DNA from 2 places in the Pseudalkalibacillus sp. A8 genome. Region 1 is predicted to be linked to the other one. Evidence: a T-box and tRNA genes for the amino acid it is inferred to sense, from the RefSeq annotation. Region 1 holds a T-box; the other holds one or more tRNA genes.

Evidence for each region. A T-box is a leader RNA that pairs with one kind of tRNA and senses whether it is charged. The one in region 1 lies ahead of serS (serine--tRNA ligase), so its partner is inferred to be a tRNA-Ser.
Region 2: it encodes a tRNA-Ser, which carries the amino acid that the T-box ahead of serS (serine--tRNA ligase) is inferred to sense. The anticodon was not compared.

The regions. Positions count from the first base shown of each region.
Region 1 covers NZ_CP174509.1:9,057-25,041, forward strand. The annotation lists gene gyrA (DNA gyrase subunit A) at 1-128, shown strand, start outside; gene ACJROX_RS00040 (hypothetical protein) at 262-384, shown strand; gene ACJROX_RS00045 (HD-GYP domain-containing protein) at 396-1,307, shown strand; rRNA gene ACJROX_RS00050 (16S ribosomal RNA) at 1,627-3,177, shown strand; rRNA gene ACJROX_RS00055 (23S ribosomal RNA) at 3,350-6,284, shown strand; rRNA gene rrf (5S ribosomal RNA) at 6,361-6,476, shown strand; gene ACJROX_RS00065 (hypothetical protein) at 6,630-6,764, opposite strand; gene ACJROX_RS00070 (YaaC family protein) at 6,794-7,753, opposite strand; gene guaB (IMP dehydrogenase) at 7,877-9,334, shown strand; gene ACJROX_RS00080 (D-alanyl-D-alanine carboxypeptidase family protein) at 9,506-10,852, shown strand; gene pdxS (pyridoxal 5'-phosphate synthase lyase subunit PdxS) at 11,129-12,013, shown strand; gene pdxT (pyridoxal 5'-phosphate synthase glutaminase subunit PdxT) at 12,038-12,631, shown strand; T-box leader at 12,671-12,894, shown strand; gene serS (serine--tRNA ligase) at 13,278-14,555, shown strand; tRNA gene ACJROX_RS00100 (tRNA-Ser) at 14,999-15,091, shown strand; gene ACJROX_RS00105 (bifunctional 3-deoxy-7-phosphoheptulonate synthase/chorismate mutase) at 15,385-15,985, opposite strand, start outside.
Region 2 covers NZ_CP174509.1:3,684,762-3,700,746, reverse strand. The annotation lists gene ACJROX_RS19165 (lytic transglycosylase domain-containing protein) at 1-578, shown strand, start outside; gene ACJROX_RS19160 (metal ABC transporter ATP-binding protein) at 776-1,531, shown strand; gene ACJROX_RS19155 (metal ABC transporter permease) at 1,548-2,414, shown strand; gene ACJROX_RS19150 (Fur family transcriptional regulator) at 2,411-2,815, shown strand; gene ACJROX_RS19145 (DUF1540 domain-containing protein) at 2,874-3,086, shown strand; gene ACJROX_RS19140 (DUF4190 domain-containing protein) at 3,288-3,647, shown strand; gene ACJROX_RS19135 (nitroreductase) at 3,774-4,349, shown strand; gene ispG (flavodoxin-dependent (E)-4-hydroxy-3-methylbut-2-enyl-diphosphate synthase) at 4,730-5,830, opposite strand; gene ACJROX_RS19125 (hypothetical protein) at 5,931-6,254, opposite strand; gene ACJROX_RS19120 (DUF1002 domain-containing protein) at 6,537-7,403, shown strand; gene ACJROX_RS19115 (DUF1189 domain-containing protein) at 7,458-8,237, opposite strand; gene ACJROX_RS19110 (Na/Pi cotransporter family protein) at 8,449-10,080, shown strand; gene ACJROX_RS19105 (DUF456 domain-containing protein) at 10,082-10,564, shown strand; tRNA gene ACJROX_RS19100 (tRNA-Asn) at 10,700-10,774, shown strand; tRNA gene ACJROX_RS19095 (tRNA-Met) at 10,776-10,852, shown strand; tRNA gene ACJROX_RS19090 (tRNA-His) at 10,869-10,944, shown strand; tRNA gene ACJROX_RS19085 (tRNA-Ile) at 10,973-11,049, shown strand; tRNA gene ACJROX_RS19080 (tRNA-Ser) at 11,060-11,152, shown strand; tRNA gene ACJROX_RS19075 (tRNA-Met) at 11,178-11,254, shown strand; tRNA gene ACJROX_RS19070 (tRNA-Phe) at 11,339-11,414, shown strand; gene ACJROX_RS19065 (superoxide dismutase) at 11,651-12,262, shown strand; gene ACJROX_RS19060 (hypothetical protein) at 12,463-12,849, opposite strand; gene ACJROX_RS19055 (MFS transporter) at 12,919-14,181, shown strand; gene ACJROX_RS19050 (peptidoglycan D,D-transpeptidase FtsI family protein) at 14,285-15,985, shown strand, end outside.

The DNA.
Region 1 (15,985 bases):
AAGGTGAAGAAGAAGTAACTAATGAACAAGAAACATCTGAAGAACTACTTCAAGATGAATCAGAATCATCCGATACAAATAATGAAGATGATTTCTTATCAGATGAAGACGATTCAACCGAAGAGTAATCAATGACGGAGGAAATTCAAATTTCCTCCGTTTTTTGAACTCTGATTTTCCATAGATAGAGATTTTATAGAGAGAAAATTTGACGAAGGCTGAAACATAGTGGCATTTAACTGTCAAAAAGGGGAGGTCCCATTGAAGGTTCTTGTACATAATCTAAATCCAGGTGAAGTATTAAGTAACGATGTGTTTTCCCTGACAAGTCGACCAATCGTGACCCGTGATACGGAATTGACTGAGGAGCATATTGCAGTTTAAACGAAGTTGAAGTGAAGGCGATCAAATCATCCAGTAAAAAACAGAATGAGGAAAAGGACAAAACAAGTCCTTTGATCAACTCACGACAAACAGATTTCCATTCTCTCTACACGAAAGCGGTCAACCTATATAAAAAACAATTTGCCAACTGGCAGGCGGGTACTGCAGTCGATCTTTATCCAATCCGCCTAGAAATCGTCCCATTGCTTAAGATTGCTTTGGAAAATCCAAAAACCATTCTTTCATTGCATCACTTTTCAAATATACAGGATTATATTTATCATCATGCGATATCTGTCGGTCTGATTTCCTCATTCTTAGCGAAAAAACTTTCTTATTCCAAAGGGGATATCATCCAGCTTGGATTAGCAGGTGCTCTTATTGACTGCGGAATGTCAAAGATTCAACCGAGGATCATGAATAAGAAGGAGACACTTAGTCAATCAGAGTATGAAGAAGTGAAACAACATCCTATTCTCGGTTATAAAATGTTAAAAGGCATTACTGGCATTAAAGAAAGTGTGATTCTAAGTGTATTGCAACACCACGAACGCGAAGACGGGAGCGGATATCCGTTAGGGACCAGAGGTAGCCGATTGAATATATACAGCCGGATCACAGCAATTGCTGACGTATTCCATGCAATGACTTCTGAACGTCTTTATCGATCTAAACAGTCCCCTTTCAAAGTCCTTGAGCAAATGCAATTGGATCAATTCGGAAAATTCGACCCGAAAATTTTGAACATATTAGTAAATGAATTATCTGTTTTTTCCGTAGGGACCAAAGTAGAACTTACGAATGGCCAGGTTGGAGAAATCGTCTTCATTGATCCTCATTCCCATACACGACCAATGGTGAAGATTGATGAAAGTAATGAAATCAAACGAACTGATCTCTATATAGAAAACATTTTGACTTAAAAGGGAAGAGAGAATATCTCTTTCTTTTTTCTATTGTGATCAGATCACCAAAGTCCCGAGTTTTCTTTATTAAATTTATGGTTGAAGTAGTTATAGAATCATGTTATAGTTATCACCGTTGCTCTTTTAACAACCCAAAAAAATATTTCAAAAAAGTTATTGACGGTTGTTTCTAGACATGTTATATTAGTTAAGTCGCCTCAAAACGGGGCGGACAAAAACAGTTCTTTGAAAACTGAACAAAAGCCAAGCGTGAAACGGGTCTTTTATAAGAACCCTGAATCAATTTCGATTTACATTTAATGAGCAATCAAACACTTTATTGGAGAGTTTGATCCTGGCTCAGGACGAACGCTGGCGGCGTGCCTAATACATGCAAGTCGAGCGGACCAACGAGGAGCTTGCTCCTCAGAGGTCAGCGGCGGACGGGTGAGTAACACGTGGGCAACCTGCCTGTAAGACTGGGATAACTCCGGGAAACCGGGGCTAATACCGGATAACATTCTCCTCTGCATAGAGGAGGATTAAAAGATGGCTTCGGCTATCACTTACAGATGGGCCCGCGGCGCATTAGCTAGTTGGTGAGGTAAGGGCTCACCAAGGCGACGATGCGTAGCCGACCTGAGAGGGTGATCGGCCACACTGGGACTGAGACACGGCCCAGACTCCTACGGGAGGCAGCAGTAGGGAATCTTCGGCAATGGACGAAAGTCTGACCGAGCAACGCCGCGTGAGTGAGGAAGGCCTTCGGGTCGTAAAGCTCTGTTGTTAGGGAAGAACAAGTACCGTTCGAACAGGGCGGTACCTTGACGGTACCTAACCAGAAAGCCACGGCTAACTACGTGCCAGCAGCCGCGGTAATACGTAGGTGGCAAGCGTTGTCCGGAATTATTGGGCGTAAAGCGCGCGCAGGCGGTCTCTTAAGTCTGATGTGAAAGCCCACGGCTCAACCGTGGAGGGTCATTGGAAACTGGGGGACTTGAGTACTGGAGAGGAGAGTGGAATTCCATGTGTAGCGGTGAAATGCGTAGATATATGGAGGAACACCAGTGGCGAAGGCGGCTCTCTGGCCAGTAACTGACGCTGAGGCGCGAAAGCGTGGGGAGCAAACAGGATTAGATACCCTGGTAGTCCACGCCGTAAACGATGAGTGCTAGGTGTTGGGGGGTTCCACCCTCAGTGCTGACGTTAACACATTAAGCACTCCGCCTGGGGAGTACGACCGCAAGGTTGAAACTCAAAGGAATTGACGGGGGCCCGCACAAGCAGTGGAGCATGTGGTTTAATTCGAAGCAACGCGAAGAACCTTACCAGGTCTTGACATCCTTCGCTACTTCCAGAGATGGAAGGTTCCCCTTCGGGGGACGAAGTGACAGGTGGTGCATGGTTGTCGTCAGCTCGTGTCGTGAGATGTTGGGTTAAGTCCCGCAACGAGCGCAACCCTTGATCTTAGTTGCCAGCATTCAGTTGGGCACTCTAAGGTGACTGCCGGTGACAAACCGGAGGAAGGTGGGGACGACGTCAAATCATCATGCCCCTTATGACCTGGGCTACACACGTGCTACAATGGATGGTACAAAGGGCAGCAAAACCGCGAGGTTGAGCGAATCCCATAAAGCCATTCTCAGTTCGGATTGCAGGCTGCAACTCGCCTGCATGAAGCCGGAATTGCTAGTAATCGCGGATCAGCATGCCGCGGTGAATACGTTCCCGGGCCTTGTACACACCGCCCGTCACACCACGAGAGTTTGTAACACCCGAAGTCGGTGAGGTAACCTTTTGGAACCAGCCGCCGAAGGTGGGACAGATGATTGGGGTGAAGTCGTAACAAGGTAGCCGTATCGGAAGGTGCGGCTGGATCACCTCCTTTCTAAGGAGTCCTTTATGGACATGGAACACGCTTTGGCTTTTGTTTAGTTTTGAAAGAGCTCATTCTCTTTCAATACATTGTTCCTTGAAAACTAGATAATGAAATTCTTGAAAACAAGACATCGAAAACGTCATTTAATGACAAGTAAGAAGTGTAAGTTCATTCATAACGTGGTTAAGTTATGAAGGGCGCACGGTGGATGCCTTGGCACTAGGAGCCGAAGAAGGACGGGACGAACACCGATATGCCTCGGGGAGCTGTAAGTAAGCTTTGATCCGGGGATTTCCGAATGGGGGAACCCACTGCCCGTAATGGGGTAGGATCCATACCTGAATTCATAGGGTATGAGAAGGCAGACCTGGGGAACTGAAACATCTTAGTACCCAGAGGAAGAGAAAGCAATCGCGATTTCCTGAGTAGCGGCGAGCGAAACGGAAACAGCCCAAACCAAGAGGCTTGCCTCTTGGGGTTGTAGGACACTCTATACGGAGTAAGAAAGGAACGGCGTAGGCGAAGCGGTCTGGAAAGGCCCGCCAGAGGAGGTAACAGCCCTGTAGCCAAAACGTCGTTCCCTCCAGAGTGGATCCTGAGTACGGCGGGACACGTGAAACCCCGTCGGAAGCTGGGAGGACCATCTCCCAAGGCTAAATACTCCCTAGTGACCGATAGTGAACCAGTACCGTGAGGGAAAGGTGAAAAGCACCCCGGAAGGGGAGTGAAAGAGATCCTGAAACCGTGTGCCTACAAGTAGTCGGAGCCCATTAACGGGTGACGGCGTGCCTTTTGTAGAATGAACCGGCGAGTTACGATAACGTGCAAGGTTAAGTCGCAGAGACGGAGCCGCAGCGAAAGCGAGTCTGAACAGGGCGCATGAGTACGTTGTCGTAGACCCGAAACCGAGTGATCTACCCATGTCCAGGGTGAAGTTCAGGTAACACTGAATGGAGGCCCGAACCCACGCACGTTGAAAAGTGCGGGGATGAGGTGTGGGTAGGGGTGAAATGCCAATCGAACTCGGAGATAGCTGGTTCTCCCCGAAATAGCTTTAGGGCTAGCCTCGTGGTGAGAGTTCTGGAGGTAGAGCACTGATTGGACTAGGGGTCCCCACAGGATTACCGAATTCAGTCAAACTCCGAATGCCAGGAACTTGTCCACGGGAGTCAGACTGCGAGTGATAAGATCCGTAGTCGAGAGGGAAACAGCCCAGACCATCAGCTAAGGTCCCCAAGTATACGTTAAGTGGAAAAGGATGTGGAGTTGCCCAGACAACCAGGATGTTGGCTTAGAAGCAGCCACCATTTAAAGAGTGCGTAATAGCTCACTGGTCGAGTGACTCTGCGCCGAAAATGTACCGGGGCTAAACGTATCACCGAAGCTATGGATTGTACCTAACGGTACAGTGGTAGGGGAGCGTTCGAAGGGCTGAGAAGCGAGACCGGAAGGACTCGTGGAGCGCTTTGAAGTGAGAATGCCGGTATGAGTAGCGAAAAGAGAAGTGAGAATCTTCTCCATCGAAAGCCCAAGGTTTCCTGAGGAAGGCTCGTCCGCTCAGGGTTAGTCGGGACCTAAGCCGAGGCCGAAAGGCGTAGGCGATGGCCAACAGGTTGATATTCCTGTACCACCTCCTTTCCGTTTGAGCAACGGGGGGACGCAGGAAGGTAGGGAGAGCGCGCTGATGGATATGCGCGTCCAAGCAGTCAGGCCGGTGGATAGGCAAATCCGTCCACCATACGGCGGAGCTGTGATGGCGAGGGAACTAGAGTACCGAAGTCCCTGATCCTACACTGCCAAGAAAAGCCTCTAGCGAGGAAAGAGGTGCCCGTACCGTAAACCGACACAGGTAGGCGAGGAGAGAATCCTAAGATGCTCGGGAGAACTCTCGTTAAGGAACTCGGCAAAATGACCCCGTAACTTCGGGAGAAGGGGTGCTCTGATAGGGTGCAAGCCCGAGAGAGCCGCAGTGAAAAGATCCAAGCGACTGTTTAGCAAAAACACAGGTCTCTGCGAAGCCGTAAGGCGAAGTATAGGGGCTGACACCTGCCCGGTGCTGGAAGGTTAAGAGGAGGGGTTATCCATTAGGAGAAGCTCTGAATCGAAGCCCCAGTAAACGGCGGCCGTAACTATAACGGTCCTAAGGTAGCGAAATTCCTTGTCGGGTAAGTTCCGACCCGCACGAAAGGTGCAACGACTTGGATACTGTCTCAACGAGAGACCCGGTGAAATTATAGTACCTGTGAAGATGCAGGTTACCCGCGACAGGACGGAAAGACCCCATGGAGCTTTACTGTAGCCTGATATTGGATTTTGGTATCGTTTGTACAGGATAGGTAGGAGCCAGAGAAGCCGGACCGCCAGGTTCGGTGGAGGCGTCGGTGGGATACTACCCTGACGGTATTGAAATTCTAACCCAGGACCGTGATCCGGTCCGGAGACAGTGTCAGGTGGGCAGTTTGACTGGGGCGGTCGCCTCCTAAAGTGTAACGGAGGCGCCCAAAGGTTCCCTCAGAATGGTTGGAAATCATTCGCAGAGTGTAAAGGCACAAGGGAGCTTGACTGCGAGACCTACAAGTCGAGCAGGGACGAAAGTCGGGCTTAGTGATCCGGTGGTTCCGCATGGAAGGGCCATCGCTCAACGGATAAAAGCTACCCTGGGGATAACAGGCTTATCTCCCCCAAGAGTCCACATCGACGGGGAGGTTTGGCACCTCGATGTCGGCTCATCGCATCCTGGGGCTGAAGTAGGTCCCAAGGGTTGGGCTGTTCGCCCATTAAAGCGGTACGCGAGCTGGGTTCAGAACGTCGTGAGACAGTTCGGTCCCTATCCGTCGCGGGCGCAGGAAATTTGAGAGGAGCTGTCCTTAGTACGAGAGGACCGGGATGGACACACCGCTGGTGTACCAGTTGTTCCGCCAGGAGCATAGCTGGGTAGCTACGTGTGGACGGGATAAGTGCTGAAAGCATCTAAGCATGAAGCCCCCCTCAAGATGAGATTTCCCATCGCGTCAAGCGAGTAAGATCCCTCAGAGATGATGAGGTTGATAGGTCTGGTGTGGAAGCGTGGTGACACGTGGAGCTGACAGATACTAATCGATCGAGGACTTAACCACTTTACTTAACATCGACGATGTTTTCAAGAACCGTTATCTAGTTTTGAGGGAACAGTATCCCTTGAATTTCATACAGTCTGGTGACGATGGCGAAGAGGTCACACCCGTTCCCATGCCGAACACGGAAGTTAAGCTCTTCAGCGCCAATGGTAATTGGGGGCTTCCCCCTGTGAGAGTAGGATGTCGCCGGGCACCACAAGAGTAGTCGAGAGACTGCTCTTTTTTGTATGTAAATGGTGAAAACTTAGAGGGTTTTGACAACCTGAAATCAAGAAAAAGCTAAAACGAGGTACTCAAAGAGGGCTTTTTGAGATCGTGAAAAGCGAAAATCGCAAAATATCGTACTCAAACGAATACTAACACAACTGGCGAAAGAAGGCCGATAAGCTCGCATGCTAATGGTTCTTTTAAAATGAAGATTTTTGCTTCCAAAAATCTTTTGCCAATATAAACCTTTTTATTACCAATATCTAGTGTCATTTTATGTTTTTCCTCGGTTCAACAACCTCTTAATTTGAATGCCTCTTCCCCTCTAAGTAATCCATCAACATTAATGGAACTTTTACTCGGGAAATGGATAAGAACCTTGATATGAAAGGAAAATCATTGCTGGAGTAAGTATGGAACAAGTCTCCCCACCATTCTGTTTCGTACCGGCAGATCATGCTTAAGTTATAAAGCAATAAATAATGGACCATGGCTTCGTGCAATGGTATAAAACCCTCTCTCGCTGTCGGAATGAAGGATTCCCCGCAAAGACTTTTTTTGATCAATGGATTTTCCCCTGCATTTTCCCCAGTTTTCATGACAAAATACGAATCTGCATATTTTACATCAGATGTAGTAAATTGTTGTTTTATGAACTGGGTAAATCGACTATCCGTCATATGTAGATTATCCAAAATTTTGTCAGGAATCGACATTGAACCACAAGAAGAAACAGCAACTTGCAGTAAAGGAGAAAATCCGTTGATTTGTCGAAACAAATCATTCATATCTGGTACGTGACATAGAAGCTCCTGCATCTGAAATTTATCTCCCTCATGTGCGTCGAGTTGAAAGAGTCGTTTTGAAAAATAAGGATATAATCCATTTTTCTGGACTTTGATTTCGTCCTGTAAAAATAAATAATTCTGCTTTTTTCGTTTTCTGGTGGTAACCCCATGGGCTAACAAAGCAGTAGATTCGGGGTAAAAAGGATCGACTGTCAAAAGGCAGCACTTGATTAATTGGATCATCCCGTAGTAGAGAAGGACGGGCTGCAGTTCTAACGGTGAGTTTTTACATAAATCAAAATATCTTTTTCCATGTGTCAAATAGTAGATGAAACTATAACAGTTTCGATAGCTAAGTTCATCACTCGTTAAAGCCGTATTTAATTGTTGGTAGCATCCTTTCAAGTATCGCTGTGTGGATGAGGCACTTAAAAATTGATCGTAGCTTTTCCATTCATTCAATGAGGTCTCCATGAGTTCACATCCATATAGCGCAAATTTTGAGAAAAGTCGAACTTATTGCTACTTTCTTGACAGTAGTTTACCCCATTGTTAATCTACAAATAATATTTAAATCGACTAAGGAGAGTGGGACTTATGTGGGAAGAAAAATTTGCACGAGAAGGACTAACGTTTGATGATGTTTTACTTGTTCCTGCAAAATCATCTGTACTGCCAAGAGACGTTTCAGTAAAAACGCAGCTTTCTGAAAACGTCAAATTGAACGTACCGATTATCAGTGCAGGGATGGATACAGTGACAGAGTCGAAAATGGCTATTGCAATGGCAAGGCAAGGCGGGCTTGGAATTATTCATAAGAACATGTCTATTGAAGAACAGGCGGAACATGTAGATCGTGTTAAACGTTCAGAGTCCGGTGTCATTACGAACCCATTTTATCTCACTCCAGATCGCCAAGTTTTTGATGCCGAACACCTGATGGGGAAATATCGAATTTCCGGTGTCCCGATTGTAGATGAAGACCGCAAACTTGTGGGTATCATTACAAACCGTGATATGCGTTTCATCCAGGACTATTCGATTAGGATCAATGAAGTGATGACACATGAGAATCTCGTAACAGCCCCTGTTGGGACCACTTTAAAGGAAGCAGAGGAAATTCTTCAGGAGCATCGAATTGAAAAACTCCCACTCGTTGATGAAGAAGGCATTTTGAAGGGGCTCATCACCATCAAGGATATTGAAAAAGTGATCGAATTCCCGAATTCCGCCAAAGATGAGCACGGAAGGCTTCTTGCTGGGGCTGCAGTCGGAGTTACGGCAGATGCGATGATGCGTGTGAAGAAACTTGTCGAAGCTGGCGTCGATGTGCTTGTCATCGACACTGCACATGGTCATTCTGAAGGTGTTCTTCAAAAGGTGAAGGAAATAAAAGATGCTTTTCCAAACGTTACGATCATAGCAGGAAATGTCGCGACTGCAGATGGGACACGTGATCTGATCGAAGCTGGTGCTGATGTCGTGAAAGTCGGTATCGGACCTGGATCGATCTGTACAACCCGTGTTGTTGCTGGTGTCGGTGTTCCACAGATCTCAGCCGTATATGAATGTGTAACAGAAGCAAGAAAGCATGGAGTACCGATTATTGCAGACGGCGGTATCAAGTACTCAGGTGACCTTGTCAAAGCCCTCGCTGCAGGTGGACATGCTGTCATGCTGGGCAGTCTCCTTGCAGGGGTGGATGAAAGCCCAGGAGAACGTGAAATCTACCAGGGACGACAGTTTAAAGTTTATCGTGGCATGGGATCAATCGGTGCGATGGAGAGAGGAAGCAGGGATCGTTATTTCCAAGAAAATAACCAGAAACTTGTTCCTGAAGGAATTGAAGGCCGAGTCCCATATAAAGGACCATTAGCGGATACGATTCACCAGCTTGTCGGTGGCCTGCGTTCCGGCATGGGATACTGCGGTACGCCATCTATTGATGAGCTGCGCGAAAATGCGATGTTCACTCGTATTACGAATGCAGGTCTTCGTGAAAGCCATCCGCATGATGTTCAAATCACTAAAGAAGCGCCGAACTATTCTGTTTAAACGGACAGATAAGCTGTTTGTCACACAATTGTAATAAAAGATGCGATAATTTTACCATTTTCGATTTTTTTCAGACAGTGGGTCTTCCACTGTCTATTTTTTTGAATTTTATTATGGTACAATAACCTTTGTGTTATTAGGGTTGGAGGTGCAAAAAGGTTGGTAAACCGAATGAAACGTATAGTCATCATTGCGTTAGTCATGTTACTTGTAGTCACGGGAGTTGTAACGTCAACAGCAAATAAGGGTTATGCTGCTCCTGACTTGCAAATGGATACTGAATCAGCGATTTTAGTTGATGCAGAAACAGGTAAGATCCTGTTTGAAAAAAATGCAGATTTACTGCTGCCACCAGCAAGCATGACGAAAATGATGACGGAATATTTGATTTTCGAGGCAGTTGAAGAAGGGAAAATCAGTTGGGATACCCCCGTTAAAATAAGTGATCGTGTACATAAAGTTGCACAAGATTCTAGCCTATCGAATGTCTGGCTTAGAAAAGATGCAGATCCAGATTACACAATCAAAGAGCTATTTGAGGCAGCTGCCATTTATTCTGCCAACGGTGCGACAATGGCCATTGCCGAAACAATTGCAGGTTCTGAAGCGAACTTCGTAAAAATGATGAATGATAAAGCGAAAGAGCTAGGCTTGGAAAAGTATAAATTCTACAACAGTACAGGCCTGAATAATAGTGACTTGAAAGGGAATCACCCAGCAGGCGGTGCGAATGACATGAACATGATGTCAGCTCGTGATACTGCGAAACTGGCATACCACCTATTGAAAGACTATCCAGAAGTCCTCGATACTGCGAAAATACCTGAAAAAACCTTCAGGGAAGGTACAGAGGATGCAAACCGTATGATCAACTGGAACTGGATGATTCCAGGCAATCCACAAGGTTACGGGCTTGGCTATGAAGGCGTGGACGGATTAAAGACTGGATCCACTGAGCTTGCAGGTTATTCCTTTACTGGAACAGCACAACGAAACGGTATGCGTGTCATTTCAGTCGTCATGAAAGCTGATTCATACAACGCACGTTTTGAAGAAACCAAGAAACTTTTGGATTATGGGTTTAATAATTTTAAAAAACAAGAAGTTGTAAAAGCGAATTATGAAGTCAAGGACAAAGCTACATTACCTGTGGTCAAAGGGAAAGAAAAAGAAGTCGAAGTGAAGTCGACTGACGGGCTTTCGGTTGTCCTAGCCAATGGGGATGAGGAAAAATATACACCGAAAGTGACCTGGGATAAAAAAGCATTGAATGACAAAGGTCAATTGACTGCACCTATTAAGAAAGGTGACCAGGTCGGTACTCTGTCACTCGAATATTCTGGTGAAGATGACTATGGCTACATAGATGAAGCCGCCAGTAAAAAAGCAGGCGTCCCAATTGTCGCACAAGCCGATGTCGAAAAAGCAAACTGGTTTGTGTTGATGATGCGTGGAATCGGTGGATTCTTCGGGGATATCTGGTCCAATGTCGTTGACGGAATCAAAGGTCTGTTTTAATCGAAATTAATAAGAAGGGGCTGACTCTATAGGTCAGTTCCTTTTGTATAACTAATGGATGTTATTTAAAAATAAGTTTAACAAAGGAGTAGTCTTATTACACCTCTGAAAACAGATATTGAACAGTTCTTCCTGATACACAAACATTACCAATAATATAAGGGAGAATAACATAGTGTCTGGATAGGCATGAGTGAGGAAAAGTGATACAATAGTGTAGGATTTAAGAATAATTGGAATACATCAAAAAACACCTACTGACAGGGGGAATCATACATGGTACAAACAGGTACTGATCGTGTAAAACGTGGAATGGCAGAAATGCAAAAGGGCGGCGTCATAATGGACGTTGTCAATGCAGAACAAGCGAAAATCGCTGAAGAAGCAGGTGCTGTGGCAGTAATGGCACTAGAACGTGTCCCTGCGGACATTCGTGCAGCTGGTGGGGTTGCTCGTATGGCGGACCCTACAATTGTCGAAGAAGTCATCAATGCAGTATCTATTCCTGTAATGGCGAAAGCACGTATCGGCCATATTGTCGAAGCACGTGTACTCGAAGCACTGGGTGCAGACTATATTGATGAGAGTGAAGTTTTGACACCAGCAGATGAAGTTTTCCACTTGAACAAGCGTGACTTCACTGTACCTTTCGTATGTGGTGCACGTGACCTAGGCGAAGCAACACGCCGTATTGGTGAAGGTGCTTCAATGCTTCGTACAAAAGGCGAACCGGGAACAGGGAATATAGTTGAAGCTGTTCGACATATGCGCCTTATTCAATCTCAAGTCAAGAAGGTTGTCGGTATGAGTGAGGATGAGCTTATGACGGAAGCGAAAAACCTTGGAGCACCATACGAAATCCTTCTTCAAATCAAGAGAGAGGGAAGACTTCCTGTCGTTAACTTTGCTGCAGGAGGGGTCGCATCTCCAGCAGACGCAGCGTTGATGATGGAGCTTGGCGCTGATGGCGTATTCGTAGGATCAGGAATCTTCAAATCAGATAACCCTGAGAAGTTTGCTCGTGCGATTGTCGAAGCGACAACTCATTATCAGGATTATGATTTAATCGCTAAATTATCTAAAGGTCTTGGAACTGCAATGAAAGGTGTCGAGATTTCTTCTCTACAACCATCAGAGCGTATGCAAGACCGCGGTTGGTAAGAAACGTAAAGGAGACATCATAGAATGGTCACAATAGGTATTCTTGCCCTTCAAGGTGCAATTCGTGAACACGCTCGTTCACTTGAAGACAGTGGAGCAAACGTAAAAATTGTCAAACGTATAGAGGACCTGAAAGATATTGACGGACTTGTTGTACCTGGTGGAGAAAGCACCACAATGCGTCGATTGATTGATAAATATGAAATGTTCAAACCTTTACAGGATTTTGCGAAAACCGGAAAACCAGTTTTCGGGACGTGTGCAGGATTGATTTTGATGGCCAAGGAGATCATCGGTCAAGAGCATGGCCACCTGGAAGTGATGGACATGAAGGTACACCGTAATGGATTCGGCCGTCAACGTGAAAGCTTTGAAGTTCCTTTAAGTGTCAAAGGACTTGAAGGAGAAGAAGACTATATCGGCGTTTTCATTCGTGCTCCTTACATCGATTCTGTTGGTCCAGATGTAGAAGTGTTGGCGACTTTCCAAGACAGAATCGTTGCTGCACGCCAGGGACGATTCCTATGTTGTGCCTTCCATCCGGAATTGACAGATGATCATAGAATGCACGCCTATTTTGTAGAAATGGTTGAAGAGTCTAAAAAAACATTTGCATAACATTCCAAAATAGTGTAAATTACTACTAACACATTTTCAGAACGAATGTTGACAGGAACTAGTAGCATGTCTTCTTTGTGAAGAGAGTCGATGGTTGGTGAGAATCGGCCAAAGAAACTTGTGAATCCATCCTAGAGTAAAATACTGAACAAGCGAAGGCTTTAGTATGTATTTTCGGTTCGTAACCGTTAAATTACTTGAGTGGTATCACCTATTTGGTGATACAACCAGGGTGGCAACGCGGGTTAACTCTCGTCCCTTCTTTTAATAGGGGACGGGAGTTTTTCTATTTCTATGCAGATGATAAACGGCGAATTACTGCGTTATTTGGTTTTTTGCGGTCCTCATGTATTATTAATACACTCCGGTCCTAAAAAACCTACATGCCTTGTACTTCTTGTTTCTAATCTACCTAGTGATTACGGATGATAAGCTACAAATTTCTTCGTTACTTGGTTTTGGAGGTCCTCACCGTTTTTACAACATACGCCTCCGGTCCTAATCTGCCTAGTGATACGGGTGATAAACTTCGGATTTCATCGTTACTTAGTTTAAAGCGAAATATTGCGGTACTCCTGCGGAAAGGAATTTAGCCAAAATCAAGAATTAAGGAAAAAAAGCCTAATATAAAAAGGGAGGAATACACATGTTGGATTTAAGATTTGTGCGCGAAAATTATAATGTGGTAAAAGAAAAGCTTTCTACTCGCGGAGAAGATATTTCCGGTCTGGATCAGTTCAAGGAGCTTGACGAAAAACGCCGTGAACTGATCAACAAAACAGAACAGCTGAAAAGTGAACGAAACAATGTATCTAAAATGGTTGCTGAATTCAAACGTGAAAAAAAGGATGCCGATCAACTGATTAAGGAAATGCGTGAGGTCGGGGAAAAAATCAAAGCATTCGACGACGAGCTCCGTCAAGTTGAAGAAAAACTCCAAAGCATCATGCTAACTCTACCGAACATTCCTCATCCATCTGCTCCTGTAGGGGATGATGAAGAGGATAATGTGGTCGATCGTGAATGGGGCGAAATCAGAAAATTCGATTTTGAACCGAAACCTCACTGGGATGTCGCTGTTGATTTGGACATTGTTGACTTTGAGAGAGCAGCCAAAGTGACAGGAAGCCGTTTTGCCTTTTATAAAGGCCTTGGGGCTCGCCTGGAACGTGCACTGATCAATTTCATGATGGACTTGCATGAAGACCAGCATGGTTATACTGAAATATTGCCACCGTACCTCGTCAATCGTGACAGCATGACTGGTACTGGACAACTTCCGAAGTTTGAAGAGGATGCATTCAAAATCCGTGAAGAGGATTATTTCTTGATTCCGACTGCCGAGGTGCCTGTGACGAATTTACATCGTGATGAGATTTTGTCCTTAGAAGGTCTACCGAAAGCCTATGTGGCATTCAGTGCATGCTTCCGTTCCGAAGCTGGATCTGCAGGACGTGATACCCGAGGATTGATCCGTCATCACCAGTTCAATAAGGTCGAGCTTGTACACTTTGTAAAACCGGAAGATTCTTACGAGCAGTTAGAAACCTTGACGGGGCATGCTGAAAAGGTATTACAGCTATTGAAGCTTCCATACCGTGTGATGAGCATGTGTACAGGGGATTTAGGCTTCACTGCAACGAAGAAGTATGATATCGAAGTCTGGATTCCTAGCTACGAAACATATCGCGAAATTTCTTCTTGCAGTAACTTTGAAGATTTCCAAGCACGCCGTGCAAACATACGATTCCGCCGTGAACCAAAGGCGAAACCAGAGTATGTTCATACGTTGAATGGATCTGGGCTAGCAATTGGCCGTACGGTAGCTGCGATTTTAGAGAACTATCAGCAAGAAGATGGTTCTGTCGAAATTCCTGAAGTTCTACGCCCATATATGGGGAATAAAACTGTCATTTCTAAGTAAAGGGCTTTGTTAGATTTTAATGTTATGTTGATTTAACTGAAATTCGCGACACTCCTGCGGGAACAGCGAGCCAGGCGAGACACTGCAATAAAAGGATCTTCGAGTATAATAATGAACTTCGACCAAGTACCACCACGTCCTGCGCCTGTGGTTACTCGGCGAAAACTACAAGGATGGAATTTAAGTCCGAGGTCTTGTGGTGAGCCAGCATAAGGATAGCTTCTAAGAATTCTCATCGCAGACACGAAAATGATTTCATTTTTGTGTTGAGATCAATGTGCAAGTGAGGAGGCTTACGGATCGTCCGCGGAAATCAACAATAAGAATAACAGAATAATTTTAAAAATAGGGGAAGGCGGCTTATTTGCCGTCTTTCTTAAAAAATGTCGAATTAATGGTTGACTTATCGTTTTTTGCGATGCTATAATAGTTTTTGTCAGTGCGGAGGTATACCCAAGTCTGGCTGAAGGGAGCGGTCTTGAAAACCGCCAGGGGTGTAACAGCCCGCGGGGGTTCGAATCCCTCTACCTCCTCCATTTAATAAAAAAATCACAGCGCATAGTACAACGGAGATTGTATGTGAATTTTGAAATTCGTTACTTTTAAAAAGTAGCGAATTTTTTTATGTCTTTAAAGCAGTCAATTTTAAAGGGAGACGCAAATATGGTGAAGATCTGCTCATAAATTTGAAATTTGGCTCATAAATTTCTGCTTATAAACCAATAATCGGCTTATAAATGAGGAAATTCGGCTTATATTCCATTTGAATCGTCCTGAACCCAATAAAAAACAGCGCTGAAATCAATTTTCAGCACTGTTTCATGAAGGATTAGACCTGAACCGGTTGGATTGCTTTTAACTTATGCATGAATTCGATAAATTCAGGGATATCCATTTGTTGTGCGGAGTCCGAAAGTGCAACTGCTGGATCCGGATGAACTTCCGCCATAATGCCATCTGTCCCGATTGCAAGCGCAGCTTGAGCTGCTGGGAGCAACAAGTCTTTCCTTCCTGTCGAATGGGTGACGTCTACCATGACTGGTAAATGCGTCTCCTTTTTCAAAATAGGTACAGCCGATATATCGAGCGTATTCCTAGTCGCTCGCTCGTAAGTCCTGATGCCTCTTTCACAAAGAATGACCTGGTCATTTCCCGTGGAGATGATGTATTCTGCTGCGTACATGAACTCTTCAATTGTTGCAGACATACCACGCTTTAAGAGAACCGGTTTATTGACTGAACCAGCAGCCTTCAATAAGTCAAAGTTTTGCATATTTCGCGCACCGATTTGGATTACATCGACATAATCCAATGCCTGTTCAAGGTCATTCGGATTCATGATTTCACTGACGACAGCAAGGTTGAATTCATTAGCGACCTGACGTAAAATTTTCAGGCCTTCAAACCCCAGACCTTGGAAATCATATGGG
Region 2 (15,985 bases), 2.3 Mb from region 1:
ATGACTTCAAGCAAATGGTTACCTTTTATAAACAAAAATATCAAGACGGCAAACCGAATATAAGCGGTTATAAAATGATGATGGAATCCAGAAAGCTTGCAAAACAATTTGCAAAAGAAAGTGATGGAAGGTTCAAGGAAGAGTGGGGACGTTTTCTCGTCCGGGAATCAATAAAGAAGGATATCGATCCTTACATCGTATATGAACTTTTACGCATAGAAACAGGTAATCAATTTGATCCAAAAGCAGTAGGACCCCAAACGAAATATGGCCGCGCTTACGGTATGGCTCAGTTCATGGAAAACACAGCACCATGGATTTCAGAAATGGCGGGGCTGGAATACAAAAGTAAAGAGCAGTTATTCGACCCTTACTATTCCATCCAGCTAGCCATAGTCTATCTAGATTATTTGGATGCTAAATATGATGATTGGGATAAAGCCCTGACAGCTTATCACCGAGGCATATATGGGATGGAAAAGTACCTTCAAGAAAAAGGCCATGCGAATAGCTGGTATGCTGAAGAAATTCAACAAAAAGCGAAAGAACAAGAACTTATAGCAGTTACAGATCGTTAATTATGGAGAGGCTGAATAATATCAGCCTCTTTTTTGTATAAAGAAAGTGTAAGCGAAACTAAGTTCAGCTCAAGTTGCGGAGTTTTTTATATTGAGCGCGTCTCTTTACAAATGATTTATTTGAGATATACTTATTAAAGTAAATCGGAATCATTCCTAATTTCCTATTTGAATATTAATACTGAAAGGGGATTACGATGAATTCGTCAATCGTATCCATACAAAACGTTTCTTTTAATTATCAAGATCGCAGAGTGCTTGAAAATATAAACCTTGAAATTCCAGAAGGATCCTTTCTTGCTTTGCTAGGTCCGAATGGTTCGGGAAAATCGACGCTCATCAAAATGATTTTGGGACTTTTACCGTTACAGAAAGGTTCAATTTCTTTGTTTGACCAAAATGTGAAAAAGTTCAAGAACTGGCCTAACATCGGTTATGTATCCCAAAAGGCGAACAGCTTCAACAGTGGTTTTCCTGCTACGGTGTTTGAAGTAGTCTCGATGGGTCTTTTTGGCAAGGTCGGGATGTTCAATTTCTTGAAAAAACATCATAAAAAAAGGGTTATTGAAGCGATAGAAACAGTAGGATTAACAGAATATACGAACCAAAATATCGGAGAACTTTCAGGTGGTCAGCAGCAGCGTACTTTTATCGCTAGAGCATTGGTAAGTGATCCTCAGTTACTGATTCTAGACGAACCGACTGTCGGAGTCGACGCTTCTTCAGTAGAAGGCTTTTATGGACTTTTGAAGCAGTTGAATCGAGAAAAAGGGATCACCTTGATGCTTGTTACGCACGATATTGGCCCCGTAACAAATCTGGTAACCCATGTAGCTTGTCTGAATAAACAACTGCATTTTCACGGTGACACACATGAATATAAAGACCTTGATAACCGTGAATTATCATCCTTCTATGGTCATCCAGTCCATATGATGGATCACCAGCATTAATGAGGAGTGCACATACATGATCGAAGATTTTTTACAATACGATTTTATACGGAATGCTGCGTTCGTCGGACTGATGATTGGCTTTTTGGCACCGTTGCTGGGTGTCTTCATCGTCGTCCGCAGGCAAGCATTGATTGCAGATGCTTTATCACATATCACTCTGGCAGGAATCGCAGCCAGTTTGTTATTGAGTAAACAGGTCACCGCTTTAAAGTTGTTGAATCCAGTTTACTTAGGGATGGTCTTTTCTGTAGCGGGTTCAATATTGATCGAACGTTTGAGAAAAGAATATAAACATTATCAAGAATTAGCTATACCGATCATCTTATCTGTCGGGATCGGATTAAGTGTCGTTTTCATTTCACTCGCAAACGGCTTCAATACTGATTTGTTCAATTATTTATTCGGCAGTATCATCGCGGTAGGAGCATCGGATGTTTGGATGGTATTTTCCATATTGATCCTTGTAGTAATTGCGGTCGTTCTTTTTTATAAGGAGCTTTTTCTGCTGTCCTTTGATGAAGATCAAGCACAGGTTTCTGGAATTCGCTCACGTTCCATCCATTTCATGTTCATGGTAATGGTTGCACTTGTCATTGCAGCTTCAATGAGAATCGTCGGTATTTTACTTGTATCATCGCTTATTACATTACCTGTAGCGGCAAGTATCCGGATTGCGAAAGGGTTTAAACAGACGATCATCATTGCAATCATTCTCGGTGAAACCTCCGTAATAACAGGATTGGTATCAGCTTACTATTTTGATTTAGCTCCTGGTGGTACAATAGTATTGTTAGCAGCGCTGATTCTTGTCCTTGTGATTATCTGGAAAAAATTCAGGTATTCTTTCGGGACAAACAGAAAAGTGGGGGAAGAAGCATGAATGTAAGTGAAGCTCTCGATATCCTTAAAGAAAATGGGTACAAGTATACAAGTAAGCGGGAAATGTTTTTAGAGCTCTTTTCAAATGAGAGACGCTACTTGACGGCAAAAGAGGTATTGGAATACATGAAACCATCTTATCCAGGTCTTAGCTTTGATACCATTTATCGTAACCTCTCTGTTTTTACCGAGTTAGGAATTGTAGAAGAGACCGAACTTGATGGAGAAAAGCATTTCAGGTTTTCTTGTTCGACAAAAGGTCATCACCACCATATGATCTGTCTTCAATGTGGCAAAACAAACGCTATTGAAGCATGTCCAATGAAAGATATAACTCCTAATAATTTTATTATTACCGATCATAAATTTGAGATATACGGCTATTGCCAGGAGTGTCAATGATTTTATTAATGAATTACCGAGGAATGTGGCATTCTAATCCTTAAAGGAGGAGATTAAAATGCCTGAAGTAAAATGTAATGTATCGAACTGTATATATTGGGCTGAGGGAAACAATTGTCATGCTGATACGATTTTGGTTGAAGTGGACCAACATGCGAATGAAAATTACGATATGTCTGCGGCCGGACAATTTGTTGATGAGGCTCTCCACAAAGACAAGGCGAGTAACGTTGCAGAAACTTGCTGCCACACGTTCCGTGCTAAGCATTAAATCTTTTCTGAAATCCATCCAGATAATAATTGGGTGGGTTTTTTTACATGTCTCCTGCTTGTAAAAGGAAAAGCGAAATTAAAGTTAAAAATTTCCAAGTGTTATGGGAGTAGAGGTTAACAATGATTGACATCATGAAACCGTAACACGTAACCAATAATAAGAAGGCTCCTCCACTTTTGATGAAAGAGAGGGATCCTGATGGAAAATCGATACGATCGTGAAAACGAAAATCACAGAGAGTATGAAGAGGATTTCATGGAAGAAACAGCAGCGGAGGTTCTCCCTCTACCTGAGCAAGAACGTGTTATGGATAAAGAACGTGAAGATTCGTATAACGAAAATGCGGATCCAGAAGATACTGAGGGTCGAGGCGTAGGGATATTTGCACTTGCTTTATCGATTCTATCCTTATTCTTTCTTCCCGTTTTATTAGGTGCCGCGGGCATCATTGTAGGATTTTTTGCAAGACGACGAGGAGCACAGACACTTGGGAACTGGGCAATTGGACTTGGTATCGCTTCAATTGTAATAAGTCTGATATTCGTTCCATTTTTCTAAGTGTAACGAAGGCAGTTTCATCCTGCCTTCGTTTTTATATGGTTCTATAGATATTATTTGGAAGGTGTATTTTCTTCATTTAAAATAAATACATATGATAATGAGAATCAATTAGAGGTGAACCTTATGGATGTTATAAAAGCGATAAGAACAAGAAGATCGATTGGAAAGGTTACAGAACAAGTACCCGATAAGGAAATGATTGAATCTATCCTCGAAGCGGGTACATGGGCACCTTGTCATTATCGGACGGAACCGTGGAATTTCATTGTCTTGTCGGGCGAAGGTAGAGATGCATTAGGAGAAATATACGGTGAAATGGCCGTGAAATCATTAACGGATCCTATGGATGAAGAAATTGAACAAGCGAGAGAAAAAGGCCTTAAAAAAGCAAGAAGAGCCCCTGTGATCATCGTCATCGTAATGGAGCCAAGTGATAACGAAAAAGTTGTTTGGCTTGAGGAAATAGCTGCATGTGCTTGTGCTGCACAGAATATGATGTTAGCCGCACATTCTCTAGGTTTAGGATCCATTTGGCGTACAGGTCAACCAACGTATACACAGAAAATGAAAGACAGGTTCGGGGTTTCTGAAAAAGGTCAGCTGATCGGATTTTTATATCTGGGTTACCCTGCTGCGCAACCGAAATCTTCTCCACGAAGGCCGGTTGCAGAAAAAACACAATGGTGGGATGGAAGTTAAATCACTTTAGCGCTGAGTATAAGAGGCACCTGACAACGCTTTGCGGGACGGAACCTGAAAGTTTTTTAATAGCTCGGTTATATTTGCGAAATTCACTCCCTTTCCACGGGCGATCCCCAAGCCTCCTCGCTCGTCCCTCCCTGTGGGGTCTCGCCTGGCTCGCTTTTCCCACAGGAGTGTCCTGGATTTCGCTAAAAGCAATTTTCTATAAAGAAACTTGGCAAAGCCAAGCCTTGGCGAAGGCTGAGCCTTTGTTGCCCTTATACTGAAGAAAGTATTAAATACTTTCTTACAGTGAAAGAAATCAACATTAACCTTTAACAACACCTTTTTAATAAAGAAAAAGCTGGTCCGATCAATCTCAGCCAGCTTTTTTCCGATTAAACTTGTTGTTCTTCTTCCTTAGCTTTTTTTTCGTGATATTCTTTAGCTAACTTATCTACTTCTTTTTTCAACTCATCAACCATAATATCTTCTGGAATCTTCCGGATGATTTCTCCGTGACGGAAAAGGAGTCCTTCACCCCGTGCCCCGGCGATTCCAATATCTGCTTCACGCGCTTCACCGGGACCGTTGACTGCACATCCTAATACGGCAACTTTCAGGGGAGCTTTGATTTTCGAGATATATTCTTCAACTTCATTTGCAATGGAAATTAAATCAATTTCGATACGACCGCATGTCGGGCAAGAAATAAGTGTTGCCGCATTAGATGCTAAACCGAATGTTTTCAGTAATTCGCGAGCAACCTTCACTTCTTCAACAGGATCTGCACTCAAGGAAATACGTACGGTGTTCCCGATTCCTTTATGCAGAATAATTCCGAGTCCTGCAGCGCTCTTAACCGTTCCAGCGAAAAGTGTGCCAGATTCAGTAATTCCTAAATGTAATGGATAATCAAATGCTTTCGCTGCTTTTTCATACGCTTCTACAGCTAGATTCACATCAGATGCTTTCATCGAAACGATGATATCATGGAAATCCAGGTCTTCTAATATTTTAATATGGCTTAAAGCACTTTCAACCATACCATCCGCAGTAGGATAACCATATTTTTCAAGGATTTTTCGCTCCAATGAGCCAGCATTTACACCGATCCGAATTGGAATCCCTTTTTCTTTGGCTGCTTTGACCACAGCTTCAACCTTTTCTTTTCTACCAATGTTCCCTGGGTTGATCCGGATTTTATCAGCTCCGCCTTCGATTGCTTTGAGTGCCAATTTATAATCGAAGTGGATATCGACCACTAATGGAATGTTTATCTGTTTCTTAATATCCGCAATCGCTTCTGCAGCTTTCATATCTGGACAAGCTACCCGTACAATCTGGCAGCCTGCTTCTTCTAATCGATGAATTTCTTTGACTGTTGCTTCAATATCATGTGTTTTAGTTGTTGTCATACTTTGAACAACAACTTCATTATTCCCGCCAATTGTCAGATTACCGACTTTTACAGGTCTTGTTTTCGTACGGTGAGTAATTTCACTCATGTATATATCGCTCCTTTAAGGACGTAAATTACATTTGTTCCCGACTTTCATTTTAGCAATGGATCGAAGGTTTTGGCAAGGAAATGTGTTTTTATTGAAACAGCGGGAAGCGATACGTCTCATTTGCCTGGATCGAATGAGCGGAAGTATTCTGGTTCAACCGTTCGAATTCAGCAACTGCTTTTTCTATCGAAACTGGAAGGCTTCCATGATGGATTTGTTCAAGAATGCTCAAAACCGTCTCTCCTGGTTGGACCTGGACTTCCTTAAAAGCTACCTCTTCTGTTGGTACAGAATTTGCCACCTGAACTTGCATGTCATTTTTAGCTTCTGTCGGCAAAGTACCGACTTTCAAATCAAAATAGGCGCTATAAAGAAATAGAATGACCACACATGTGATGATGAATTTCTTCATAATCATACCCTCCCTTGGATCAGAAAACAAATCTATTAATCCCTCTAGTAAATGTATATGCCAGTCCCACTCTACTATTCATATAAAGACAAAGTTTATGCCAATTTTTATCAAAATCGCTTGAAACGATTCTCTCTTTGAAGCGTCTATTATCATTAAGGCATCCTGATAAATAAATATAGCCATGCGGAGGTGTGCATTGTAAAATATCAACAGTACCTACAGAAAAACAAATAAAAAACGTATGGTATAAGGAATTCTTTCAATCAAAGGAGAGAAAATATGAGGTTCAAAAAATGGATTGCTATCATGATCTTAGTAGCTTGTATGGTTCCAGGAGTTGCTTTAGCTGATGCAGCGCCTGGTGATGTCATTGTCACTTTGGGGGAAGATTTAACGGATAGTCAAAAACAAGATTTACTAGAAGAAATGGACGTTCCGGCAGATGTTGAAACAATTACGGTAACGAATGAGGAAGAACATCAATATTTAGGTGAATATATATCCAAAGCACAAATCGGTTCAAAAGCAATTTCTTCTACTAAAATTACAATCGGTGAAAAAGATTCGGGATTGAATGTCGAAACGAACAATATCAATTGGGTAACCGAAGAAATGTATGCGAACGCCCTGACGACCGCTGGTGTAACCGATGCTGATATTTATGTCACGGCTCCTTTTGAGGTTTCAGGTACAGCTGGACTTACAGGTATCTTAAAAGCATATGAAGTCAAAGCAGATGTTGAAATTCCTGAAGAGAAGAAGCAAGTCGCCAATGAAGAAATGGTTAAAACAGTTAAGCTTGGTGATCGTGTTGGTGCTGAGAAAGCGACTGAACTGATGACTAAAATCAAGGAAGAATTAGCTGAAAACCCTGTTGAGACTGAAGAAGACCTTCGGGCATTAATCCAACGTGTTGCAGAGGATGTCGGCATCCAATTGACAGATGAAGAACTCAATGGGCTAGTTTCCCTGTTCAATCGAATGAAAGAATTGAACATTGATTGGGATCAAGTGAAAAGTAACCTTGAAAATGTTCGGAACAACTTGAGTGAATTTTTGAATAAGGAAGAAACACAAGGATTCATTCGAACAATTCTCGATTTCTTGATCTCATTGATCGAAGCATTGAAAAACCTTTTCAAATAATGATTGATCAAGAGGATGACGCTATCGTCATCCTCTTGATTTGTGTCTGCAAAATCATTCTGTTTCTTTAGGCTTTGGAAGCGGTACAAACTTGATGACCTGTGACAAGAAAAATATCGCTACTGCCCAATAAAGTAAAAATTGACCAGGGATGATGATGCTTAAAGATTCTGTAATTGCAAAAAATATTGTTGGCAATGTAACTGAATAAGCAGAGAGAATCCACAATTGTCCGTATGATAACTTACGCTTCATCGTATTTTTAAGGATCAATCCAATCAATGCAAGGACCGTAATCCCGATGAATTTAAGCGCAGTCATGAAAATATACGAAATAAGGATTATGACACTGATGATTAAGGGTAATAAAGTATTAGCTGAGTTCAAGAAATTGACAATATCACTCTTTTGGAAACTTACATCCTGCATCATTCCATAATCAAACGTATCTGCACTTCCGGCTGTTACAATGATTAACCGATCTTCCAAAATTGCAATGACATCCGAGTATTGATCCAAGTCATCTCGAGTAATCGTTCCAGTCGTATCAAATATGATCGTTTGGTTCCCATCCTGACGAATGATCGGTTCAGAAATATCCGATTTCAATTCTCCATTTTGGAATTGAAAATTCGGGATGTCGTCTTTAAGTGCTTGATCAAATTCATTGATCGCATTCGTGATGGACAATGCGATATTCGTTCCTACGAAGATAAAAGCAATCAACATCATAACGAAAACATAACCGATTGTCTTGCCTATTTTTTGGAATCGGACCATGGCTATGGTTTTCGGAGAGTACAAGCTCATAACAAACTGTTTGAAAATGTTCATTGGTAACCCCCTTTAAGTATCTAAAATCATTGTATCTTTACTATATTGAACGGACAAGATAAAAAATGCGATTAAGGGATAAAATGCCATCATGGGTTGAATTAATTTACAAAAAAATTAAATAACATTAAAAGCCTTTACAAACAAAATGAAGTTAGTTAATAATGAATGGGGCAAATTCTGTCGAATAAATGCGTAGGAGTTGAAAAACTTGGATTTAGATATTCAGAAACTGATATTTGAATTTATAGGTGGACTTGGTATCTTCTTGTTCGGAATCAAGTATATGGGAGAAGGACTTCAAAACACTGCAGGCGATCGTTTAAGAGATATTCTTGATCGATTTACATCGAACCCATTCATGGGTGTTCTTGCTGGAATTATCGTGACAATCTTGATTCAATCAAGTTCTGGTACCACGGTATTGACAGTTGGTCTTGTTAACGCAGGATTCATGACCCTGCGACAAGCAATTGGGGTTATCATGGGTGCCAATATCGGTACTACCGTAACTGCCTTTATCATCGGTATTGATATTGGAGCATATGCATTACCGATCATTGCAGCAGGTACCTTAATGATTTTCTTCTTTAATTCCAAAAAAGCTAAACATATCGGACAAATCCTGTTCGGTTTTGGTGCCCTGTTTTATGGTCTCGAGCTGATGGGTGACGGAATGAAGCCTTTACGTAGTCTTCAAGCATTCCAAGACTTGACTGTAAATATGAGTGAACACGGGTTGTTAGGAGTTGTAATCGGGACTTTGTTTACAGTCATCGTTCAAAGTTCAAGTGCAACGATCGGGATACTTCAAGAATTGTATTCACAAGGATCCCTGACTCTCGATGCAGCTTTACCTGTCTTATTCGGTGACAACATCGGGACGACGATTACGGCAGTTCTTGCAGCTATCGGAGCGAGTGTCGCAGCAAGAAGGGCAGCATTGACTCATGTTATCTTCAACCTGATCGGAACAACTATTTTCTTGTTATTACTCGTTCCATTCAGAGCGTATGTCGATTTTCTTACTACTTGGTTAGGGTTAGAACCGAAAATGCAAATTGCTTTTGCCCATGGATCGTTTAATGTGGCGAACACGTTAATTCAAGTATGGTTCATAGGTACCCTCGCATATATTGTTACGAAAATCATCCCTGGCGACGATGGAGTAATTGAATATAAAGCGAAACATCTTGATCCAATATTCCTAGAGCGTTCACCGGCAGTTGCGTTAGGACAAGCTAAACTGGAAGTCATGCGAATGGCGGAATATGCAAAGAATGCCTTAACAGAATCATTCGAATATCTAGATACAAATAATAAAAAGAACGCTGAAAAAGCGTATCAATATGAAGAAGCAATCAACAATTTGGACCAACGTATAACAGATTATCTAGTAAAACTGTCATCTTACACGTTGTCTGCTCATGATTCTGAACAACACTCGATTTTGATGGACTCTGTGCGTGACATTGAACGTATAGGAGACCACATGGAAAATATCGTTGAATTAGTGGATTATCAATTGACACACAAAGTCATCATTTCAGAAAAGGCGAAAGCCGATCTAGAGGAAATGTTCCAGTTGACCATGTCAACGATTGATGAAGCATTTCACGCAATAGAAAATGACGATAAAGAAAAAGCTCGTAAGGTTGTTAAAATGGAAGACGCGATTGATAAAATGGAGAGAACCCTACGCAAACAACACATCCTCCGCTTAAATGAAGGAAAATGCAGTGGGGCTGCTGGAATCGTATTCGTCGATATAATCAGTAACCTTGAGCGTATTGGGGACCACGCTGTAAATATCGCGGAATATGTTTTAGGAGAAGAAGAGTAATATGACAATTATTGCTTGGCTGGTAATCGGATCATTATTTGTCCTGTCATTCATTGGACTTATTTATCCGGTTTTACCGGCTTCTCTTTTTCTTATCGCAGGTTTTCTTGTCTATGGATGGCTGTTCAGTTTTACCCCTTTAAGTATTTGGTTTTGGATCATTCAAGGAATTCTCATCCTTCTTTTATATGCCACCGATTATGCAAGTAATTACTTCGGTGTGAAAAAGAGGGGTGGAAGTAAACATGCAATATGGGGAAGTACGATCGGTATTATTGTTGGCCCTTTTATTATTCCAATCATCGGAATCCTGATCGGTCCTTTTGTTGGTGCGATTGTAGGAGAGTGGATCCACCAAAAAGGTGACTTGAAACAGGCTGTCCGAGTAGGTATAGGATCTTTGTTAGGTTTTATTGGAGGAAGTGCAGTAAAGTTCATCATCCAAAGTGGAATGGTCATTTATTTCTTAGTAAAAGTCTTGTAATACTTATTGCATGTAGGGGCAAAACATGATATATTATTTCTTGTCCCTGTTTTACTTTTGTCGAAAGATGAGAAAAAACATTGACATCTAACACAAAAAGTGTTATTCTAAATCTTGTCGTTAAATTTATTTTATTCCACAGTAGCTCAGTGGTAGAGCTATCGGCTGTTAACCGATCGGTCGCAGGTTCGAGTCCTGCCTGTGGAGCCATGGCGGTGTAGCTCAGCTGGCTAGAGCGTACGGTTCATACCCGTGAGGTCGGGGGTTCGATTCCCTCCGCCGCTACCAACTTAATAATCGCATGGCGGTTGTGGCGAAGTGGTTAACGCACCGGATTGTGGTTCCGGCATTCGTGGGTTCAATTCCCATCAGCCGCCCCATCAACCCTATATACAAGTACATAATCATGGACCCTTAGCTCAGTTGGTCAGAGCAGTCGGCTCATAACCGATTGGTCGTAGGTTCGAGTCCTACAGGGTCCACCACTCACCATATGGAGGTATACCCAAGTCTGGCTGAAGGGAGCGGTCTTGAAAACCGCCAGGGGTGTAACAGCCCGCGGGGGTTCGAATCCCTCTACCTCCTCCATTTTTATTTTATATCATATTATCGTCGCGGGGTGGAGCAGTCTGGTAGCTCGTCGGGCTCATAACCCGAAGGTCGTAGGTTCAAATCCTATCCCCGCAACCAATTTAAGTTCATTGTACTACGTCGAATAATCGTCCTTTCAATGAACATATGGAGTACCTGAAGAGGTGCAACCAATTACATATTGGCTCGATAGCTCAGTCGGTAGAGCAGAGGACTGAAAATCCTCGTGTCGGCGGTTCGATTCCGTCTCGAGCCACCATTTATTTACGTAAACTTCTTGATTAAAGAAGTTTTTTTGTTTTCATCTGAAAATGCTCAGGATGAATCTGAGCATTATTTTAATGTAGTAAGTTGAATGTCTATACCTTCTATACCTTAAAGTAAAGAATCTACAGTGTTTTAAAATTGAAACCCCAGGGTAAATTTGATATTGTTAGATGTAAAGGCACAGTTTTCGTGCTTTGAACTACATACTATTTAAAGGAGGAGATTCAATTGGCAAAACATGAACTACCTGCACTACCATATGAGTTCAATGCTCTAGAACCGCACATCGACGAAGAAACAATGAAAATCCACCATGGTAAACACCACAACACGTACGTAACAAAGCTAAATGATGCACTTGAAGGACATGCAGACCTACAAGACAATGGGATTGATGCACTTGTCAGCAACTTAGACGCTGTTCCTGAAAACATCCGTACAGCTGTACGTAATAATGGTGGAGGACACGCCAACCACACATTGTTCTGGCAACTTTTAAGCCCGAATGGTGGAGGAAATCCTACAGGTGAAGTAGCGGATGCGATCAATTCAAAATTTGGAAGCTTTGAAAAGTTCCAAGACGAGTTTGCTGGTGCAGCAACTGGCCGTTTTGGATCAGGCTGGGCATGGCTGGTCGTTAACAACGGTGAGCTTGAAGTAACAAGCACACCAAACCAAGACACTCCATTAATGGATGGTAAAACACCAATCCTAGGACTTGATGTTTGGGAGCACGCTTACTACCTTAATTATCAAAATCGTCGTCCAGACTACATTGCGGCATTCTGGAATGTTGTCAACTGGGATGAAGTTGAAAAGCGTTACCAGGAAGCTAAGTAAATTTTAGCAGAAAAATACACCCCGACCTGTACTGCAGGCGGGGTGTTCTTTTTGTATCACAGTAAACCGTTAACGGACACTAGAGACCTTATTTGTTAGGAAACTTCATGTTTTTAAAAAAATAGAGGACACCAGAGACCTTATTTACTTAGACATTGAAAATCAGCAGCTTTTTACCCAGTTATAGGAACAGATGTCCTCTAATTTTTCAACAGAACACCCGACAAGTGCACTAACTTGATCCAATGATTTTCCTTCAAACACCCTTCAATGACATTATCCAACAATCCATTCCCATCTTTGAAATCTTCATCTGAGGTGAGTACATACTGGACGCCGTTGTTAAAAACAGTAACCGTTTCATTGGCGACCCGGTAGACCACTTCCCTCCCTGCTAGGTGTTCGGAACAATCACAATTTTTCTCTCCAGCGTATTTCATCACTATTTCCTGAATCATATGCTGTTTGTCTGGCCGAGAACAATCTCTTGAAGCATAAATGAGAAATTCGTATATGATCATCACTCCTTTTTTCACATTTTCACCATAGCCAGTTGTATTTACACACCATTTTCCCACTTTATACAAATACTTAATTGAGAATAACGTAGTCGGTTTAAGGAAAACTAGGGTTGTGAGCAAAGGGGAGTCGTTCTTATGAAGGCATTACAAAAAATGATCGGCAATATTGAGATAACAAAAGATTTGATGTTTCTTTTGATTATCGGTGGTTTATACGCATTAAGCATTGCTTTATCGAATACATTCGTCAATGTTTTTCTATGGAAACAATCGGGTGAATTCATTGATATAGCAATATACAATTTATCCATTGTGATCTTCCAACCCATTACATTTATATTTGCTGGACGGTTAGCTAAACGGATCGATCGAGTCATTGTACTGCGATTAGGTGTCATCAGTTTATCGATATTTTACTTAACCGTCTTGTTGCTCGGTGCCAGGGCAGAGGATTTTCTCATCCTTCTTGGAGGATTGCTTGGGATTGGAATGGGGTTTTATTGGCTTGCGTTCAATGTTCTCACATTCGAAATCACAGAGCCTGATACGAGAGATTTTTTTAATGGATTTCTTGGACTTCTTACTTCTTTTGCAGGGATGGTCGGCCCTTTTCTAGCCGGTTGGATCATTACTCGGATGGATAAGATGATCGGTTATAAAACCATTTTTGCGATATCGTTAGGGCTGTTTTTTGTAGCTGTAATCATGAGTTTCATGCTTAATCGCCGGACCGCGAAAGGGATTTATTCTTTTGTGAGAATCATAAAAGAGCGTAAAGTGAATCCAAACTGGAACAGGATCTTATATGCTCATTTCTTTCAAGGTTTACGTGAAGGCACTTTCGTATTTGTGATTGTCGTATGGGTCTTCATCACTACAAATAGTGAGTTGGCGTTGGGGACCTACGGTTTGATCAACTCTGCTGTATCTTTTCTAGCGTATTACATTGCTACCCGCTATATTAAGACCTCTTACAGGAAAAAGGCTATATTAGTCGGGGGAATCATATTATATGCCGCTTTAGCTTTGATCATCTTCGAATTGACATTTGCAAAGCTGCTGACATATGGGGTGATCATATCCATCGCTTATCCTATACTGCTGGTACCTTATGTGTCATTGACGTACGATGTCATAGGACGAAGCTGGAACGCTAAAGAAATGCGTATCGAGTATATTGTCGTGCGGGAACTATATCTCAACTATGGACGAATTACTTCAATTGTAATGTTTATCATCGCAATTACATTATTTGATGAACAAAAAAGCATACCATATCTAATTCCAATCATCGGAATAGGCCATTCACTCATCTATTTATGTGTCCGAAAAATCAATTTGAACCCAATTCCAGAAGAACCAGTCGTACTATCAAACGAAAATGGATCAAATGTATAAGTTATTCTTTTTTTTAATATATAACTGCGTTACAATATAATGGCGTTTATTGTCATATAAAGGCACCTATTCAGGTGTCTATTTTACATAAAGGAGAGAGGATATGGAGGCGAAGAAGAAAAAGAGAAGCCACGTTCCTTTTCGCTTGAATATATTGTTTTTAGCGGTTTTTTTATTGTTTACGACTCTGATTTTAAGATTAGGTGTAGTTCAGATCGTCCATGGTGATTCTTTCAAAGCAGAAGCAGAACGCCAAGAGAATGTTACTGCAAAATTGGATGCGCCACGCGGGAAAATGTACGATCGATATGGCCGAGTAGTAGTGGATAACGAACCGGTGTTTTCGATCACATTTACACGTACGAATAATATGAAGCCAGATGAAATATATGAAATAGCTAAAAAATTATCGGGATATATTGAAAAGGGCACAGATGAGCTTACAGAAAGGGATAAGAAAGACTTTTATTTATCTTATAAAGCAGACCAGCGCAAAATTTATGAAAAGCTTTTGACGAGAAAAGAAATGGAAGACCTTGATGATAAAGAGCAATATCTCCTCGTCATCGATCGCCTCGAAGTAGATCAACTGAACCTTTCAGAGGAAGATGAGGAAATTGCGGCAATTTGGCGTGAGATGATCAGAGGCTATTCCCTTACTCCACAGCGAGTAAAAGTAGATGTGCCCCAAAAGGAAATCGCTGTGATCAGTGAGCATCTTGAGGAGTTCGATGGAACGATCGATATAAAACCGGATGCCCAAAGAACATATCCGTTTGACGGGACTCTTAAATCGATCTTTGGGAAGGTAGGTCAAATTCCAAGTGAATTGATCGACGGCTATGTATTAGAGGGGCATGACCGTAACGACTTAGTAGGGACCAGCTTTCTTGAGGAACAATATGAATCCGTCCTTCGAGGATCCAAAACGAAAATTAACTATGTTACTGATAAATCTGGAAATCCAATTGGAAAGCCTATAGAGGATCAGGGCTCAAGAGGTCATGATATCATTCTCACCATCGATATGGAACTTCAAAAGAGAGTCGAAGAGATTGTGGAACGTGAAATCTTGGATGCTCGCCAAAAATATTCAGCCAACAATAAATTAAACAGTTCTTACGTTGTCATGGCAAATCCTCATACGGGTGAAATCTACTCTATGGTAGGTAAGGTTTTAGAAGATGGTAAATTCAAGGATGCCCCGTTTGGAAATGTTTACAATCAATATCCGATGGGTTCTACAGTAAAAGGAGCTACCGTTTTGACAGGGTATCAGACGGGTGTAATAGAACCTGGCACAGTATTATATGATACACCCCTGAAATTACCAGGCACACCGATCAAAAAATCCTATCGAAATATGGGTTATGTGAGCGATCTAGAAGCCTTGCAGCAATCTTCCAACGTATACATGTTCCGGATTGCAATGAGGATTGCTGGTTATGATTATGAGAACAAAAGAGGTTTCAATAATCGTGAGGAAGCTTTTGAGACGATGCGATACTACTTTAATCAATTCGGTTTAGGGGTTCCTACAGGGATTGATCTACCATATGAAGATGATGGTTATAACGGAGGATCTCAGGCACTTGGAAACTTGATGGATATGGGGATTGGACAGTTTGATACGTATACCCCGATGCAAATGATCCAATATATCTCGACAATTGCCAATGGTGGCTATCGTATGCAACCTCATTTGTTAAAGGAAATTAAGAAACCGGATGTAAGCGCTGATGAGCAGGGCGATACGATCTATGAATTCCAACCGAATATATTAAACCGTGTTGATATGAAGCAA